4 regions of the Rossellomorea sp. RS05 genome follow, and region 4 is predicted to be linked to each of the others. Evidence: riboswitches for the same ligand, from Rfam matches in the RefSeq annotation. Region 4 holds a riboswitch; each other region holds the start of a gene.
What was found. A riboswitch is a leader RNA that binds a small molecule or an ion and turns the genes downstream of it on or off. The one in region 4 is predicted to bind S-adenosylmethionine.

Region 1 (4,157 bases), on a different contig from region 4:
AGCTCTTCCCACTCTCTTTGGTAACTCATGCCCTCACCCCTTCCTTCAATGCCTCTATACAGTCATGGAATGTTTCAAATGGGATATGGGGAATCCCCAATTCATTGCAAGTGTCAGCAAGATAATCCCTCGCAAGCACCTTGTCAGCCACCTTGGCCATCTCCAAGTCTGTTACAGAGTCACCGATGGCAATCACTTCTGCACCATCCGGTATGGAAAGGGAGCGGAGGACGGACGGTTTGCAGCATCCGCATCCTCCATTCCCGCATTGCCCATCACAGCCATAGGGCCAGTTGATGGAAATGAAGGGACCGGTGAAATCCGCTTCATTGCAGTAGATTCCTGCAAATGGGCCATATCCGTCCAGGAGTGGGCGGACAAAGAAATCGATCCCTCCACTCACGATATATAACGGGATTCCTTCCTCTTTCGCAAATTGAACAAAGTCCCAGAACCCTTCCCGGATGACTGCCGTATGTAAAAGATAGTCCACGAGCTCATCTTTTTGTTGGGAAGGCAGAAGTGCGAACATATCCCCTACCCCTTTCTCGATCGACATCGTCCGGTCAAGTATGGCATCTTTGAGTCCTTCCCATTCCGGAGGGGCAAATTGCTTCATGAGGGAGATGATATTATCTGTTTTCGTAATCGTTCCATCAAAATCACACAAGATGATCCGTTCCGTCATCAGCCCTTCCCTCCCTTGCTCCACAAGCTTAGAGCGACTCTAAGCTCTTCTCCCTGGACTTCTTCAAAGGGAATTCCCGCTTTCACCGCTTCAATTGCCTGTCGGAAGGCGAGCCCTCCGCTTACAGCACCTCCCGGATGTCCGTGGACGCCGCCGCCGGCATTGATCACACACTCCTCACCAAAATCCTCCACAAGATGTGGTACCAGTCCTGGATGGATACCTGCCGATGGGACAGGGAATGTCTTTTTGAACGGTGAAGGCTCATCCGTCAGCTCTCTACTGATGGCGAGTACTTGATCTTTCTCCAGTGCCACACTTCCATAAGGGGAAGGGAACAAGGAAAAATCCGCTCCCGTCATCCGTAAAAATTTCCCTAGCCATAAGGAGTAGGCGACTCCATGATGGGGAGCCTGGGCAACAGCTCCTGCAAAGGCGGGATGGGCCATGAGCGGAAGTCCGATGTTTTCATCTTCCCTGAGTTCTTGAAGTACATCGAGAGAATAAGAAAATACGTTGAATAGCAAGGCATCCGCCCCAAGATCCCGTGCTCTTCTTGCCTTATCGCGAAGCTCAGACGTCCGTCCGGTCAGGTTCACCGCATAGAGCGTCCTCTTACCTGTCTCCTGCTGCACCTCATCAAGGATCCTCCTGCCGTTTTTCACCCGCTCTTCAAAAGGCGTCAGGTGGTTATCAAAAAGGATTTCATCATCCTTCACCAGGTCAACACCTCCGCGAGCCTGGGCACGCAGCTGATCTTCCATGTAAGCGAGATCCCTTCCGATCACTCCCTTGAAAATGCTCATGAGGAGGGGGCGATCCTTGACGCCTGCAAGTTCCCTGATCCCCTCGATACCGTACCGTGGTCCCGGATAGTGACGGTTGAGATCGTCACTGAATTCAAGATTGATAAGCTTTACCTGACCATCCAGGGAGAGTTTCCCGAAGACCGTTGTCAGTATCGCAGGGAGATCATTTGAATAATTGCCACCGGGGTAAGCGATCGAAATTTCTCCCACCCCTTCACCGGCCTCTTCATTGATGGAAACGACCCTTCCCTTGAATTTCAGCAGTTGCTCTTGTTCGAGTTGGGGAAGGTCTGTCCAAGAGCCCACTGTCAAGCCCAAGGCGATGCCTTCTGCCTTTTTTTCGAAAGACCCTTTTGCCCCTGGCAATCTATATGTTGCAATCACTTCACTCATGTTCTGCCTACCTCCTTATACAATCAAAAAAGCCCCTTCCGATAAGAAGAGGCTTTCAATCCATCACTCTATCTTATCTCCCAGCGTCTGCTGCAAGAATTAGCACCGTGCTCGTAATGAGTCGGTTGCCGGGCTTCATCGGGCCAGTCCCTCCGCCTGCTCTTGATAAGAATCTATTCATTTGGTTTCCAGTAGGATTATTGCATCGATCGGGAGTCCTGTCAATCCCTATTATCGAACAAATGTAAATTTTCAATCCTTTCCACTGCTTCCTGAAGCCTTTCCTCACTGGTAAGGAGACCTACCCGGACATACCCTTCCCCGTGATCCCCGAAGCCGATGCCAGGCGCCACGGCTACATGGGCCTTTTCAAGGAGTAGGTTCGAGAAATCCATCGACGTGAAGCCTTCCGGCACTTTGAGCCAAGCGAAAAATGAGCCTGCCGGTGCATCCACATCCCAACCGATGGATCTCAATCCACCGATGAGGGCATTCCTTCTGCTTTCATAGGTCTCAAGCTGGGCCTGGACGCACTCCTGCGATCCGAGGAGCGCCGTCACCGCTGCTTCCTGAATGGCGCCAAAGAGGCTCACATACATATGATCCTGCATGAGATTGATGGCTTCTATCACACTCTCGTTCCCGACGGCAAATCCTACTCGCCACCCCGCCATATTATACGTTTTGGAGAGAGTATAGATTTCAATGCCGACATCCTTAGCTCCATCTGTTTCAAGGAAGCTATTGGGACGCTTGCCTTCAAATCCGATCGCCCCATAAGCAAAATCGTGTACCACGCAGATATCATGGCTACTTGCCAATTTTACCGTTTCCTCAAAAAAGGCTGGTGTGGCTACTGCTCCCGTCGGGTTATTCGGATAATTCAGGAACATAAGCTTGGAACCGTCGAGTTCGGCTTCACTAAACCGGCTGTAATCGGGGAGAAAATCATTTTCCTCAAGTAGCGGCATCAGCTTCATCTCCGCTTCTGCAAGTGCCACCCCTGATAGATAATCAGGATACCCAGGGTCCGGAACCAGCACGGATTCACCCGGATTCACCAGGCACTGCGGAATCTCCACGAGACCCGCCTTCCCCCCGAAGAGGATAGCTACTTCTTTGTCAGGATCCAGTTCCACCCCGTATTCCCTTTTATAGAAAAGCGCTACCGCCTCTTTGAAAGAGGCCATCCCCCTGAAAGGTGAATAGCGATGATTCAATGGGTTTTCGGCCGAAGCCTTCAAACTATCTACAATATGTTCAGGTGTGGGCCTATCAGGGTTACCCTGCCCAAGGTTAATGACATCGTGTCCTTCATTAATGACACGCTGAACGTTGGCTGTCAATTCAGCGAAAAATTGCTTTGGCAGCGAATCGAGGCGATCCGCATATGGGAATGTTTTCATCTCTTCACCTTCTGAATGTTCAAATATTCTTCACTTTCAAATTCTAGCTACAAATGATATAACGGAAAATAACGAATGTAAAGTAAAATCTTACAATTCCCAATGAAAGGTGCTGATCATATGAAGATCGGGCTCGCGCAAATGGACATCCGGTTTGGAGATCCAAAATCCAACTACGCACAAGCAGAAAGATGGTTTCAACAAGCAGAAAGCGAACAATGCGATATCCTTGTCTTCCCTGAGCTTTGGACAACAGGATATGACCTTAAGAGGATAGAGGGAATCGCTGATGAAAACAGTGAAAAGACCATTGCCTTCCTATCCCGTTTTGCAAAACAGTATGGGATAAACGTGATAGGGGGATCCGTTGCAAATAAAACGGAGTCGGGAATCGATAATCGCTTGATCGTGATCGATTCCAAAGGAAACTTCGTCAAAGGGTATTCAAAGCTTCACCTGTTCAAACTGATGGACGAACATCACTACCTCCTGCCGGGAAAAGAGGACGGTCTATTCACGCTTTCCGGCGAGCAGATGGCCGGCCTCATCTGCTATGACATCCGTTTCCCTGAATGGGTGCGTAAGCATGTTCTCTCCGGAGCAAAGATCCTGTTCGTCAGTGCAGAATGGCCTGAACAGCGGATCGACCACTGGAAAGTCCTCCTCCGTGCACGTGCCATTGAAAATCAATGTTATGTTGCTGCATGCAACCGCGTCGGCTCTGATCCGGACAATACGTTCGGAGGATCATCCCTGATCATCGACCCGTGGGGAGAGATCCTTGCTGAAGGCTACCTCCACGAAGAACTTGTGACAGCCGTTGTCAATCTCGATACCGTCGATGAAGTAAGGAAGCAAATC
Region 2 (4,157 bases), on a different contig from region 4:
TCGGCATCCAGTGGCAGTTCAACTACGAAGAATGATAGAAGCCTGCTGGCCGATCGGCCAGCAGGCTTTTGATTACCTTATATTCTTTTCATGGACGGAATCTTTTGATGCTTTCACCTTTGAAGCCGATTTAGGCTTCGGACCTTGGTGGTCAGGACGAGCCTGCTCATATACCGCGGCCCCTACAATTTCGGCTACATCCTGCAGCTTCTCTTTGCTGATTTTATCGATTGTATCCTCGGGAGTATGGTACCATGGCTCAAACGGACTGTGGATGAAGGCTCCCGCTGGGATTCCCGCTTCAGCAAACGGAACATGATCGCTCCTACCGCCTTCACCGATCGGCGTCGGGAATCCGTTCAATCGCTCGCTTGCAGCCTGGGATAGCTCCGTTACGAGGTTCGGGCTTCCATCGAGTGTGCGGAGGACCAGATCACCTGCGTCCCTGCTACCCACCATGTCGAGATTGAAGTACCCGATAATCCGGTCACGTTCTGTTTGCGGCAGGGAATCTACATAGTGATAGGACCCCAGCAGACCCAATTCTTCAGCCCCGAATGTAATGAAGCGTATCTCTGTATCTGTCGGTACATTTTTGAACACCTTTGCGAGTTCCAAGGTAACAGCTGTTCCCGACGCATCATCGTTCGCGCCAGGAGCCCCTTCTACTGAATCATGATGGGCCCCGATGATAAGCACATCATCCGTTGCTTTTTTCTTATTGACCGGAGCTTTCGAGGCAATGACATTTTGAGAGGTGCGCTCCGATGTTTCCGCTCCCTCGATCGTCAGCCGGACGGTCTCTCCGATATGTCGGCGCAGCTCTTCTCCTTCGGCCTTGGAAAGGGTGATGGCCGGTATGTAGCGATCATCCGGTTCTCCCAATGTCCCGCTCAGCGAGCCATCCGTATTGTTGTAGATGATGACCCCTGCGGCTCCTGCTTCAGAAGCATTGACGATCTTCTGTGCAAACGTGATTTCCCCTCGCTGGATAAGAACGATCTTCCCGTCTACATCTACTCCATCAAAGTCTCCTACTCTTCCAAGCCCTGCAGAAACGAGCTCGCCTGACACATCACCACTAACCGAGTAAGTGAATGCATCCGGGTTCCACTCGCCTTGCACCCCTGACAGTTCGATTGCAGTAGGTGCCGTGTACCCTATAAAGGTAAAGGGTTGAAGGGTCACGTCATACCCGTACGATTCAAATTGTCGTTTTACATACCTGATGGCATTTGCCTCGGATTCTGTCCCGGCTACCCTCGGTGTTTGTTGAAGATGGTCGATCGTCTGATAGATTCGCTCCGAATCGATTTTCTTGATCAGGTTCCGCTCATGCGGATTTTGCATGAGCTCCTTTCCTGGTTCAGGTGCCCCTGCAATGGCTGGTTGAAGTCCAACAGCACCAAACGATAGGGTCGTCGCAAGAGCAATGGATACGACAGATTTTTTCAAACGGTTTCCTCCTCTACTCATTTGATAGAATAGTAACAATATTTTGTAATTTAATGAAAGAGTAGGAATAACCGGTAAGAAACTACCATTTATAGACCATTGGCATGATCATAGCCGGTGGATTGAACCTGTAAAAGCCAGCTCCGAGTGAAATCAAGGAGTTGTTGAAAGGCCCCTGAAGTTGAGTAAGTATGGGAACCTTTCGGAATGATTGCCTTTTCTACCTCTCCCGAACGCCGATTGGAGAAGCTTGAATGATAGAGGGAGCAGTAATCGACTGAGATTTCTTCATCCTGGTCACCGTGGGCAAGCAAGACATTCCCCTTATACTCATTTGCCCGCCGTATCGGGTCCCACCCTTGAAGGGTCGTGAGAAACTCTCGCTTCAGCTCATAGCCCAAATAATCTGCCTTCCCGTCCCGCAAGATGGCTTCTTCCACATCATCTCCGATAATGCGTCCAAGATCATGCCGGGGAGAGCCGACCGCCGACCAGAGGGCAAGGTGGCGAACTTCTTCTTCGATGGCTGCTTCAAGGGCCACTGCCCCCCCAAGGCTGTGGCCGATCAAGGCAATGCTCTCCGGGTCCACCCCTTTCATCTGCTTCACAAATCCGATGACCGCCTTCGTCTGTGCAATGAAGCGATCTTTTGTATTCAAGCCGTACTCCCCCAGACTTTCTCCGCAACCGTCGTAATCGAAACGTACGACGATGTGTGAGCTGAGTTCATGTGCAGCCTTCACGAATAATCGGTCCACGCCTTCTTTTGAACCGACGAAACCATGACAGATGATGACGGCCGGATGGACGCCGAGACGTGTAGCAGGATACTGTATGGCTGCAGGAAGGTGGGTACCCTCCCATGGAATGGATGTATACCAGCTCATCTTACCCTCTCCTTTTATCTTAGTAGATCTTCCTTACAGTTTGTCCGTGCCTTCGAACACTGTTTCCCCTATGACTAGGCCTCTACATGCGCGCCTTTTAAAATGTATAAATCTGCGCCTCAGCGTTATGACTAATTAATCCAATCGTTTTAATCGGATTTATATACAAAAAAAATCTCCCATAAGGAGATGTACATTACTCTCTCCCCTTATCTGCCAGGCTGAAGTTGCCTGCTGGAATGAGCACCTTCCATTTGGAGGTTGCTGCGGGATCGTTGGACCAGATTCCTTCCCCGACTCTTTATAAGGTAGTATAGATTAAATTATCTTACAATTCACTCTTTGTCAACCATAATTCCTACATTGATACTATGAATTAAAACCCCACTTGACAGGTTGGTTTTGACGCTGTAAGATTGGCTCAACATCTTTACCCCCAATGATCCATATCGACCGAAGGCATATCAACTGCCTCCGGTCCTTTTTTTCGAGAAGTCAGTCTTCCATCTCATATCGCCCGTCTTCATAGATCCTGAATGCCCCGACTTCCCCTGTTCCTCCTTCATCTTTGAGGGTTTGTGATATGAGACGGAGGGTATAATAGGTCCCTTCTTCATCGGTCTGAGGCTTGCCGTCACCCTCATCAATCAGGATATCTCCGTCAGATGCTACGTTCAGCTCATCCTTCAAGAACTCAATGGCGGTTTCCACATCCGTAATGCCTGCAGTAGACCCGGATTCCCCGACTGGTCGTTGCGGTTCAGGAGCATTCCTTGCCGATGATTCGCCATCCTCTGCAGGCCCCTCCGTTTCCTGACTGTCCTGATCTTCCCCGGAAGAGTCCGATGCTTCTTGATCCTCTTCACCGAGTGATACTTGTTCGGATGTTTCATCAGGCTGTTCCGGGGCATCCTTCGTTCCCGCTTCCTCTGCATCCGTTGTATCTGTTGCATTCGCTTCCACCGGAGCCGTATTTCTTGGGGATTGTCCACATGCACTCATCAACAACATGATGGGAATCAACGCGCTTAACAGTTTCCAGCCGTTCATTGCCGTCTCCCCTTCCTCATTTTTCCTCATACCATTATTATTTCAGAAACAGGGTGGCGGGACAACTCTCAACGACAGGAGACGGTCATTCATCATCAGGGCAGACAGACTGAGTATAATCATTGGCTCAACGAGCATCCTATGCCTTACAATCAGCTTATAACCTAATCGAGGAGGAAGTACCATGAAATATACCGTCATTACAGGAGCAAGCTCCGGGATTGGCTATGAGGCCGCTCTGGCATTTGCAGCACGGGGGAAGAACCTGATTCTTGCTGCCAGAAGGAAAGAGAACCTTGAGGAGTTGAAGGACCGCATCCTGAAGGCCCATCCTGATCTGGATATCAAACTTTTCTCCACCGACCTGTCCGTTACCTCCAACGCTCATTCCTTCTATGAAGAGATCAAGTTATTTGAGCTGGAGACGTTTGTGAATAATGCCGGTTTCGGTAATTTTGATCCCGTTGGCGAACAAAATCTGAACAAGATCGAACAGATGATGAGGCTCAATATCGAAGCCCTCACGATCCTCTCCACCCTCTACGTCCGCGACTTCTCACAAGTGGAAGGAACGCAGCTCATCAATATTTCATCAGGCGGCGGCTATACGATCGTTGCCGATGCTGTCACCTATTGTGCGACAAAATTCTATGTGAGTGCCTTCACGGAAGGACTTGCGAGAGAGCTATCCGAATCTGGCGCGAAGATGACAGCGAAGGTTCTTGCTCCTGCTGCTACAGAAACGGAATTCGCCCAGCGCTCCAT
Region 3 (4,157 bases), on a different contig from region 4:
CCTTCATCGAATGCGATACCGATGACGGATGCAAGGCAGAGAAGGAACGATGCAATCGGGACAAATGGATACAATGGCGTCTTATATGCCAGGTCCTTCACGCTGTTACCTTCTTTGATGAAGCGTCTCCTGAAGAAGAACTGCGATGCACTTATGCTCATCCAGACAAATACGACAGCCAGTCCGGAAATCGATACCAATAAGATATATACTGTATCGGGTGCGTAAATGCTTGATAAGAGTGCAAGCCCGCCTCCCAACATGCTGGTGATGGTGGCTACGAGGGGAACGCCCGATTTGGTCAATTTACCGAAGAAAGACGGTATGGTCTTTTTGTCTGCAAGTGACCAAAGCATCCTGGAAGAAGCGTACAAGCCGGAATTGGCTGCGGAGAGGATGGCGGTGATGATCACCACATTCATAAGGTCTGCCGCATATGGAATCCCGATCCTGCCGAGTACGGCGACGAATGGACTTTCCAATACGCTTGCCGCTTCACTTGGGAGGAGGGCAGAAAGCACCACAATCGTCCCTACATAGAAGATGACGAGTCTGATAAGGGTTGTCCGGATCGCCTTTGGAATCGTTTTGGTAGGCTCCTTCGTTTCACCCGCTGCTACCCCGATGAGTTCGGTGCCGGAGAAGGCGAAATTGACGGCAAGCATTGTCATGATAATGGCAAATGCCCCATTCGGGAATAACCCCGCATCGGTGATATTTGTGAAGAATGGTGCCGGGGATGAATCGGCAAGGGGCACGAAGCCGACGATGGCAGCCCCTCCTGCAATGATGAAAAAGACAATGGCGACTACCTTGACAAGGGAGAACCAGAATTCAGATTCTGCAAAAAATCGGACCGTGAACGCGTTCATACCGAAGATGATGGCTGCAAATAACCCACTCCAGATCCATACGCTCACTGATGGGAACCACCGCTGCATCATCAGACCGGCAGCCGTGAATTCAGATCCAAGGGCAACCGTCCAAGTCAGCCAGTACAACCAGCCGACGGCATAACCGGTACCCGGCCCGATGTACTTTGCCGCGTAGCTGTGGAAAGATCCCGTCTCGGGCATATGTACCGAAAGCTCCCCGAGGCACATCATGACAAGATACACGACGATGGCTCCGATCAAATAAGAAAGGATCGTACCGAATGGACCTGCCTGATGGATGGTATACCCCGAGCTGAGAAAAAGCCCCGTTCCGATCACGCCCCCAAGGGAGAGCATGATCAAATGCCTTGTTTTCATTTTCCTCTTAAAGTCTTTTGCTTCACTTTTCATGTTGGCATCCTCCGCGTTCTTGATTCTGGGATGAGCAGACAAACAAAAAACGCACTCAAAACGAGTGCGTTACCGACAAATAAACTGCTTATCTATCAGGTTTGATCACCCGCTGGAATTAGCACAGTTTCTTCATAAGAAGATCTGCTGCTGAGGCTTCAAAGGGCCAGTCCCTCCACCTCTCTGGATAAGAATTATGAGATTGTTATAAACATTAACAAGAACCCTCATTCCTGTCAATATAAAAATAATCACACCAAAATTATGTAAGCGCACCCACACCTTACCCTTGGTGAAAAAATACCCATTTGATTATTTCCATGGGAATACGGGAACGTATATAGAAAAAGGGGGATGACACCATGCCGGAAGGACCGGAAATCAGAAGGGCTGCCGACCGTGTTCAAAAAGCTCTCGCCCATCTTCCCGTCATGGAGATTTTCTTTGCCTTCCCACAGCTAAAGGGATATGAAAGTCTCCTTCAGGGAACGAAAATTACCAGGGTGGACACGAAGGGAAAAGCGATGCTGATCCGCTTTGACAACGGCTATACGATGTATTCACACAACCAGCTGTATGGAAGATGGTATGTGAAAAAAGCCTATGAATACCCAAAAACCAACCGCCAGCTGCGCGTAGCCATACACAATGAAAAGAAATCCGCTTTGCTCTATAGCGCCTCTGATATTGAAGTCATGCGGGATGAGGAGGTCCATTTACACCCCTTCATTGCACGGGTGGGTCCGGATATTCTCAGTGAAGACGTAACAAGTGGAGACATCCTGGCCAGGATGGAAGCATTCAGGAAACGCAAATGGGCGCAGCTGCTGCTTGATCAAAGTTTCGTTGCCGGTATCGGGAACTACCTTCGCTCTGAAATTCTATTCGTCTCAGGGATCCATCCGACACTCCGTCCCATGGACTGTAGTAATGACCAGCTGACCCTTGCTGCCGAAGCCATCATTCATTTGATGACGCAATCCTACGAAACCGCTGGGATCACCAATGACCTGCAGTTAGTAGAAAAGCTGAAACAAGAAGGTGTGACGCGGTCCCGTTACCGCCATTGGGTCTTCAATCGTGAAGGTTCCTCATGCTATCGCTGCGGGACCGAGATTGAGAAAATCACGGCCGCTTCCAGAAGGCTGTATTACTGTCCACATTGTCAGTCCAAATAAAAATGAGGTCGGGACTAAACAAAAAAAGTACCATTTAACACGACCAGTATAGGTTCTATATACCGCTAATGATTTCCGTGCAACCGCTAGAAACAAGTAAATAAAAATAGTCATGAAACAAATTAAAACCCGAATTCATTTGCCTGATCGGTGGCAAATGAATTCGGGTTTTACTATAGCTACAACACGTTTTTCCAACCCTCTATTTATTATTAGATTACGCCGTCCATCCCTGCACTCGTCATAATCCCGTCGAGGGCTTCTACAAAATAGGCGTGGTCAAGCCCCTGTTTGACGACGATGTCCTTCATGATGACACCCAGTTCAGTTGAAATCCTCAAGTATTCTGTCGTCATATCATCAAGTTTCGCTCTGGTTTCGGCGGCATTATCGACGTTCACTTTCTCAATTGTCTTAATCATGTCTTCTGAGATTGCCAGGTATTTGTCCTGTGTTTCTTTGTATTTCTTGATATCTCCGTCCACTTCTTTGCTATTGTCGATCGAATCAAGCAAGCCCAAGGCGTCATCATGCATGCTCTTGTAGACAGGTTCCTCTATCTGGAAGGTCTGAAGTTCCGATTTGACCATTTGTACGTCCTCTTCGGTCATGTTTTCTTTAATGTAAAAGTCGGGATTTCCAATTCCATAATCATAGTACAACATCACTTCCATCATACTCGCCTGGAATATAGCAAGCTGGATTTCTTTATCAAAGGAGGCAAATTCTTCTTCACTGGCTTCAAGACTGGGTCCCTGACCAGGCATCGTGGTCTCAGCTTCCCCTGCAGCCGGACTGTTGAACGCATCGGAAGAGTCGTCATTGAATGGGTCGTCTTCAGTACTCAGCGAATCATCCTGGACGCTTCCATCTGCCGGAATGTCATCGATTGATGCCGTTCCCCCATCCCCCGATGCAGTACCTTCTTCCTCTGTTGCCGTGGCATCCGTCGAATCTTCCGCATCTGCTTCTCCAGATTGATCACTGTCATCTTTCTTGGCGGTCTTTTCTTCACCCGTTTGTTCCGTCTTTTCTTTCTTCTCTTCCTTGCCACCACTGATGGCCGTCTGCAGGCTGCTGCAAGCCCCCAGGGTCAAAATCATCGCCAGTAGAATGCTGAACCATGCTGCCTTTCGCTTCATGTAGCTACCTCCTTATTTGTCAACCATTTTGTTACCAGTTTTATACCCGCACTCTCTTCCCGCAAACATATTTTTACAAAGTTTGGTTCTTATTGGTGTGTTTCGTCACATGTGGAAAGATGGATAAACTGCATAATATCAGTCAAATTTCACATAAAAAAGACCACCGATTTACTCAGTGGCCTTCTCTGTTTTACTCGATGAAGAAGCGTTTGTCTCCTCATCTTTCGTTTCCGTATGATAATTGGCTTCGTCCTGTTCCAGCAGATCTTTCAACTCATCCTGTACGGTTTCGTCGCACATTTCGACTTTGGACCTGTATGCTGCCCTGACGATGACATGGGAAGCGACTGGCGCCGTAAGGAACACGAAGAAAATGCCCAGGAACAGTCTGATGCTGAACACCCCTTCCATGATAAAAAACAGGAAGGCACCGATGAGGGTGAACAAGACCCCTACCGTGGAGCTCTTTGAAGCTGAGTGAGACCGGGTGTAGATGTCCGGCAGACGGACGAGCCCGATTGCACTGAGCAAACTGAAGATCGTTCCGA
Region 4 (4,157 bases):
GCACCTTCACCAGTCCACGTGCAAAGAGAAGATAGGCAAGTCCTGTTGCCACGACCCCGAGGTGCAGGGCGACCCCGGCTCCCCTTACCTCCATAAGCCACGATAGATCATAGAGGAAGAGGAAGGGCGTGAGGAAGATTGCACTCAGCATGAACACGATAGCGACCACGGGAAGTGTTTCCCTTCTATTGACAAGGGTTCCGCTGATCATGGTGTACCCGGCAAATGAAGCCCCCGCCCCCAGTGCGAGGAGGATGCCGCGCGGGTCGGCAACGACCGACCCTCTATTCGTGAACAGAAGGATGCAGCCTGCGATGGCCAGGGCGGTGGAGGCCCACCAGGATGCTTGGGGGACCTTCCTTTTTATCCCCCATTCAAGGAGTCCTGCTATGACCGGGGCGCTTCCGATGGCGATGACGGTCCCGATTGCAATCCCTGTCATACTGACTGCCGAGAAAAAGAAAGGCTGGTAAAGTGCCATGCAAAGAGCGGCCGCCACGGTTCCTTTCACAGGCCACCCTCTCCAATGTATTTTCCCCAAGGATAATAGAAGGAGAAATAAGCCTCCTATGGCCAGACGCACTGCTCCGATGGCAATCGGATGAACGCCTTCCGGTGCCAATGCCTGTACCGTCCCATTTGTTCCCCACAGCATGGCGGCCAGGAGGATAAAGAGAGCATACTGTATCCGCAATGAAACCCTCTCCTAATTGATTACTGGTTGAATGGAAATCTCATTCCCACACACGATCGGCAATGGTGATCACGTGTTGCAGCTTCTTCCATTGTTCTGCTTCCGTCAACAGATTTCCTTCTTCTGTTGAGGCGAATCCACATTGGGGACTGATACAGAGCTGGTTGATGTCCACATAGCGCGCAGCTTCCTGTATCCGTGCCTCGACGTCTTCCGTTGCCTCGAGCTCTCCATGTTTCGACGTCACAAGACCGAGGACGATCTGGAGATTCGGATTCTTCACATAGCGTAGCGGTTCGAAGCCTCCGGAACGCTCATCATCGAACTCCAGGAATAGCCCGTCGAGGTCGAGCCCGCCGAAAATGGTTTCGGCAGCCGCTTCATATCCGCCTTCAGCTGCCCATGTCGATTTGAAATTCCCCCTGCAAATATGCATGGTCACGACAAGGTCCTCTGGGCGATCCTTCACAGCCTCATTGATGGTACGGGCGAAGGATTCCCTGAGTTCGTCGGGTTCGCGGCCAAATGCCTTGATCTGCTCATGTCCCTGTTCGGAGAAGAATACCGACCATGCCGTATCGTCGAGCTGCAGATAGCGGCAGCCTGCATCGTAGAAAGCACGGATTGCCTTTTTGTAGGCTTCGGCTACATCCCGATGGAATGCCTCCAAGTCATCTCCGTATACGTCAGTTTCAATCTTGCCTCTGAAGAAAAGCATATTCGGACTTGGAATCGTCATCTTGGCTGTGTGATCGCCTGCAATGCCATGAAGGAATTCGTAGTCTTTCAGCATCGGATGATCCGTGAAGTCCACTTTCCCCGTCACTTTGATGCCACGTGCCTTGGTCGTCGTGTTATGGAACTTGATGCCCTGGTCCGATTCATATCCTTCGACGCCATCCAGACCTTCAAGGAAGTCGAAGTGCCACCACGCCCTCCTGAATTCACCATCGGTCACGACTTGGAGGCCGATTTCCTTTTGCTTGTCGACGATGCGGATGATTTCTTCATCCTCGATTCGTCGGAGTTCAGCTGCGGATAGCTCTCCATTCAATCTCCGTTCGCGTGCTTCCTTGATTCTTTCCGACCTCAGCAGGCTGCCCACCTGATCTGCCCGGAACGGGGCTTTTATTGCTTTCTTACCTTTTGTCTGTACGTGTGTCATCTGAATCCTCTCCCTTTCTTCATATAAAAAGGCCCTTCCCGGTAAAAGGAAGAGCCTGATGATTCTCGTCTCTTCCTCATCTCCGAACGAATCTCGTTCAAGGATTTAGCACCATTCTGTTCAAGTTTGAACAGCGGTTGCCGGGTTTCACAGGGCCAGTCCCTCCACCACTCTTAATAAGGAATATCGCTATTTAATTTTCTCAATATAATAATTATTCAGGATTTAGCTCCTGTTGTCAATGGGATGAGGGAAATTAACCGCTCAACTTTTGACGGTTTCGTTCTCCAATGCCGCTCCATTCGTCTCGATCACCTGTCTGTACCAGTCGAAGCTGGCCTTCTTAGAACGGTTGAGGGTGCCATTGCCTTCGTTGTCTTTGTCCACATGGATATAGCCATATCGCTTTTTCATTTCGCCACTTGACGCGCTGACGATATCAATCGGTCCCCAGCATGTGTAGCCCAGCAATTGTACTCCGTCCTTAATCGCTTCGTTCAGCTCACGGAGATGGGCTGAGAGATAATCGATTCGATAGGCATCGTTGATTTCCCCATCTGCGCCGGGCTCGTCGATGGCCCCGAGGCCGTTTTCCACGACGAATAATGGTTTTTGATAGCGATCATACAATTGATTGGCCGTAATCCGGATCCCTTTTGGATCGATGGTCCATCCCCATTCCGATGTTTTCAAATGAGGATTTTTGACCGAAGGGAACACATTGCCTGCTGTCATCTTCCCGAGGATTTCAGGATCACGGCTGATCGTGCGGCTGGAGTAATAGCTGAATCCGATGTAATCCACCGTATGAGCCTTAAGAATGTCTTCATCTCCTTCTTCCATCTGGAGATCCCACTCCTGCTCCCGGAAGAAGCGCTTCGCATAGCCCGGATACGCTCCACGGGACTGAACGTCGATGAAGAAGTAGGATTCGCGATCCCGTTCGATTCCCGCCCAGATATCTTCCGGATTACAGGAGTAAGGATACGTGACACCTGCGGCCAGCATGCACCCGATCTGTGCCTCCGGATCGATCTCATGGAGTGCCTTCACGGCAAGGGCACTGGCGACAAGCTGATGATGAGCAGCCTGATAGAGGACCTGATCCCGGTTTTCACCTTCTTTGAACACGATTCCTGCCCCAAGGAAAGGCAGATGGAAAAGCATATTGATTTCATTGAACGTCATCCAATATTTCACGGTTCCTTTAAAACGATTGAAAAGAGTGCGGGCATACGTTTCGTAGAATCCGACGAGCTCACGGCCCTTCCAGCTTCCGAACGTTTCAATCAGATGGACAGGCACATCGAAATGGGCGATGGTTACAACGGGTTCGATTCCGTTCGCTTTGAGCTCTGCGAAGAGGTTTTCATAGAATGTCAATCCTTCTTCATTCGGCTCAGCGTCGTTCCCGTTCGGGAAGATCCTTGCCCATGATACAGAAACCCGAAGGCATGTAAAGCCCATCTCGGCAAACAGCTTGATATCTTCTTTGTAGCGATGATAAAAATCGATGGCTTCATGTGACGGATAGTAAAGGTCATCTTGAAGTTCCAGGTGTGGGATATTCCCCTTCATATAGGAGAATCTCTCTTCACCGCGTGGAAGGAGGTCGACGTTGGTCAACCCCTTCCCGCCTTCGCGGTATCCTCCTTCTGCCTGGTTTGCTGCAATGGCCCCTCCCCAAAGGAAGGACTTTGGAAATGTAGTCGTTGTCATGATACTCGCTCCTTTTCTTTCATATAAGATAGCAGGCGTTCTCCTGCTTTGATGTCCCCCGGTTCTTCTGAGAGGACGTCTATGAATTCATTCGTATTGGTCACGACGATCGGCGTGGACAGGTCATACCCGGCTTCCTGGATCGCCTTCACATCGAATTCCACAAGGAGCTGACCCGCTTCGACGCGGTCCCCCTGGGAGATATGTGCGGTGAAATGCTCACCATTCAGCTGGACGGTGTTGAGACCCACATGGACGAGGATCTCTGCTCCATCGTCTCCTACAATCCCGACGGCGTGCTTCGATGGAAACAAGGTGCCAATCACACCCGTGACCGGAGAGTACAGCTTGCCTTCTGTCGGAAGGATGGCAACTCCTTTTCCAAGGGCTTCTGTAGAGAAGGCGGCATCTTTGACGTCAGACAGGGGCATCACGATGCCTGTCAGCGGGCTGACGGCGCCGATAGTGGAAGATGGCGTGACGTGTTGATCAGTAGAAACTTCCTGGTCCGTCCCTTCTTCCACGGGATCTTTAAAGCCGACAATATACGTAAGGGCAATGGACAAGATAAAGGATACA

Region 1: another riboswitch for S-adenosylmethionine. It lies ahead of ABJ225_RS01505 (2,3-diketo-5-methylthiopentyl-1-phosphate enolase); the one in region 4 lies ahead of ABJ225_RS16765 (5-methyltetrahydropteroyltriglutamate--homocysteine S-methyltransferase).
Region 2: another riboswitch for S-adenosylmethionine. It lies ahead of ABJ225_RS14935 (alpha/beta hydrolase); the one in region 4 lies ahead of ABJ225_RS16765 (5-methyltetrahydropteroyltriglutamate--homocysteine S-methyltransferase).
Region 3: another riboswitch for S-adenosylmethionine. It lies ahead of mmuP (S-methylmethionine permease); the one in region 4 lies ahead of ABJ225_RS16765 (5-methyltetrahydropteroyltriglutamate--homocysteine S-methyltransferase).

What each region holds. Positions count from the first base shown of each region.
Region 1 is NZ_JBDKWY010000001.1:278,528-282,684, reverse strand. Features, by position in the region: gene ABJ225_RS01515 (methylthioribulose 1-phosphate dehydratase) at 1-29, opposite strand, end outside; gene ABJ225_RS01510 (2-hydroxy-3-keto-5-methylthiopentenyl-1-phosphate phosphatase) at 26-688, opposite strand; gene ABJ225_RS01505 (2,3-diketo-5-methylthiopentyl-1-phosphate enolase) at 688-1,890, opposite strand; SAM riboswitch class I at 1,961-2,062, opposite strand; gene ABJ225_RS01500 (pyridoxal phosphate-dependent aminotransferase) at 2,112-3,296, opposite strand; gene ABJ225_RS01495 (carbon-nitrogen family hydrolase) at 3,399-4,157, shown strand, end outside.
Region 2 is NZ_JBDKWY010000005.1:251,765-255,921, reverse strand. Features, by position in the region: gene ABJ225_RS14945 (VOC family protein) at 1-35, shown strand, start outside; gene ABJ225_RS14940 (M28 family peptidase) at 73-1,455, opposite strand; gene ABJ225_RS14935 (alpha/beta hydrolase) at 1,545-2,342, opposite strand; SAM riboswitch class I at 2,549-2,652, opposite strand; gene ABJ225_RS14930 (hypothetical protein) at 2,838-3,392, opposite strand; gene ABJ225_RS14925 (SDR family NAD(P)-dependent oxidoreductase) at 3,577-4,157, shown strand, end outside.
Region 3 is NZ_JBDKWY010000002.1:246,417-250,573, reverse strand. Features, by position in the region: gene mmuP (S-methylmethionine permease) at 1-1,286, opposite strand, end outside; SAM riboswitch class I at 1,372-1,480, opposite strand; gene nei (endonuclease VIII) at 1,649-2,464, shown strand; gene ABJ225_RS09005 (hypothetical protein) at 2,677-3,606, opposite strand; gene mnhG (monovalent cation/H(+) antiporter subunit G) at 3,778-4,157, opposite strand, start outside.
Region 4 is NZ_JBDKWY010000007.1:92,858-97,014, forward strand. Features, by position in the region: gene ABJ225_RS16760 (EamA family transporter) at 1-694, opposite strand, end outside; gene ABJ225_RS16765 (5-methyltetrahydropteroyltriglutamate--homocysteine S-methyltransferase) at 735-1,859, opposite strand; SAM riboswitch class I at 1,933-2,042, opposite strand; gene ABJ225_RS16770 (6-phospho-beta-glucosidase) at 2,124-3,578, opposite strand; gene ABJ225_RS16775 (beta-glucoside-specific PTS transporter subunit IIABC) at 3,575-4,157, opposite strand, start outside.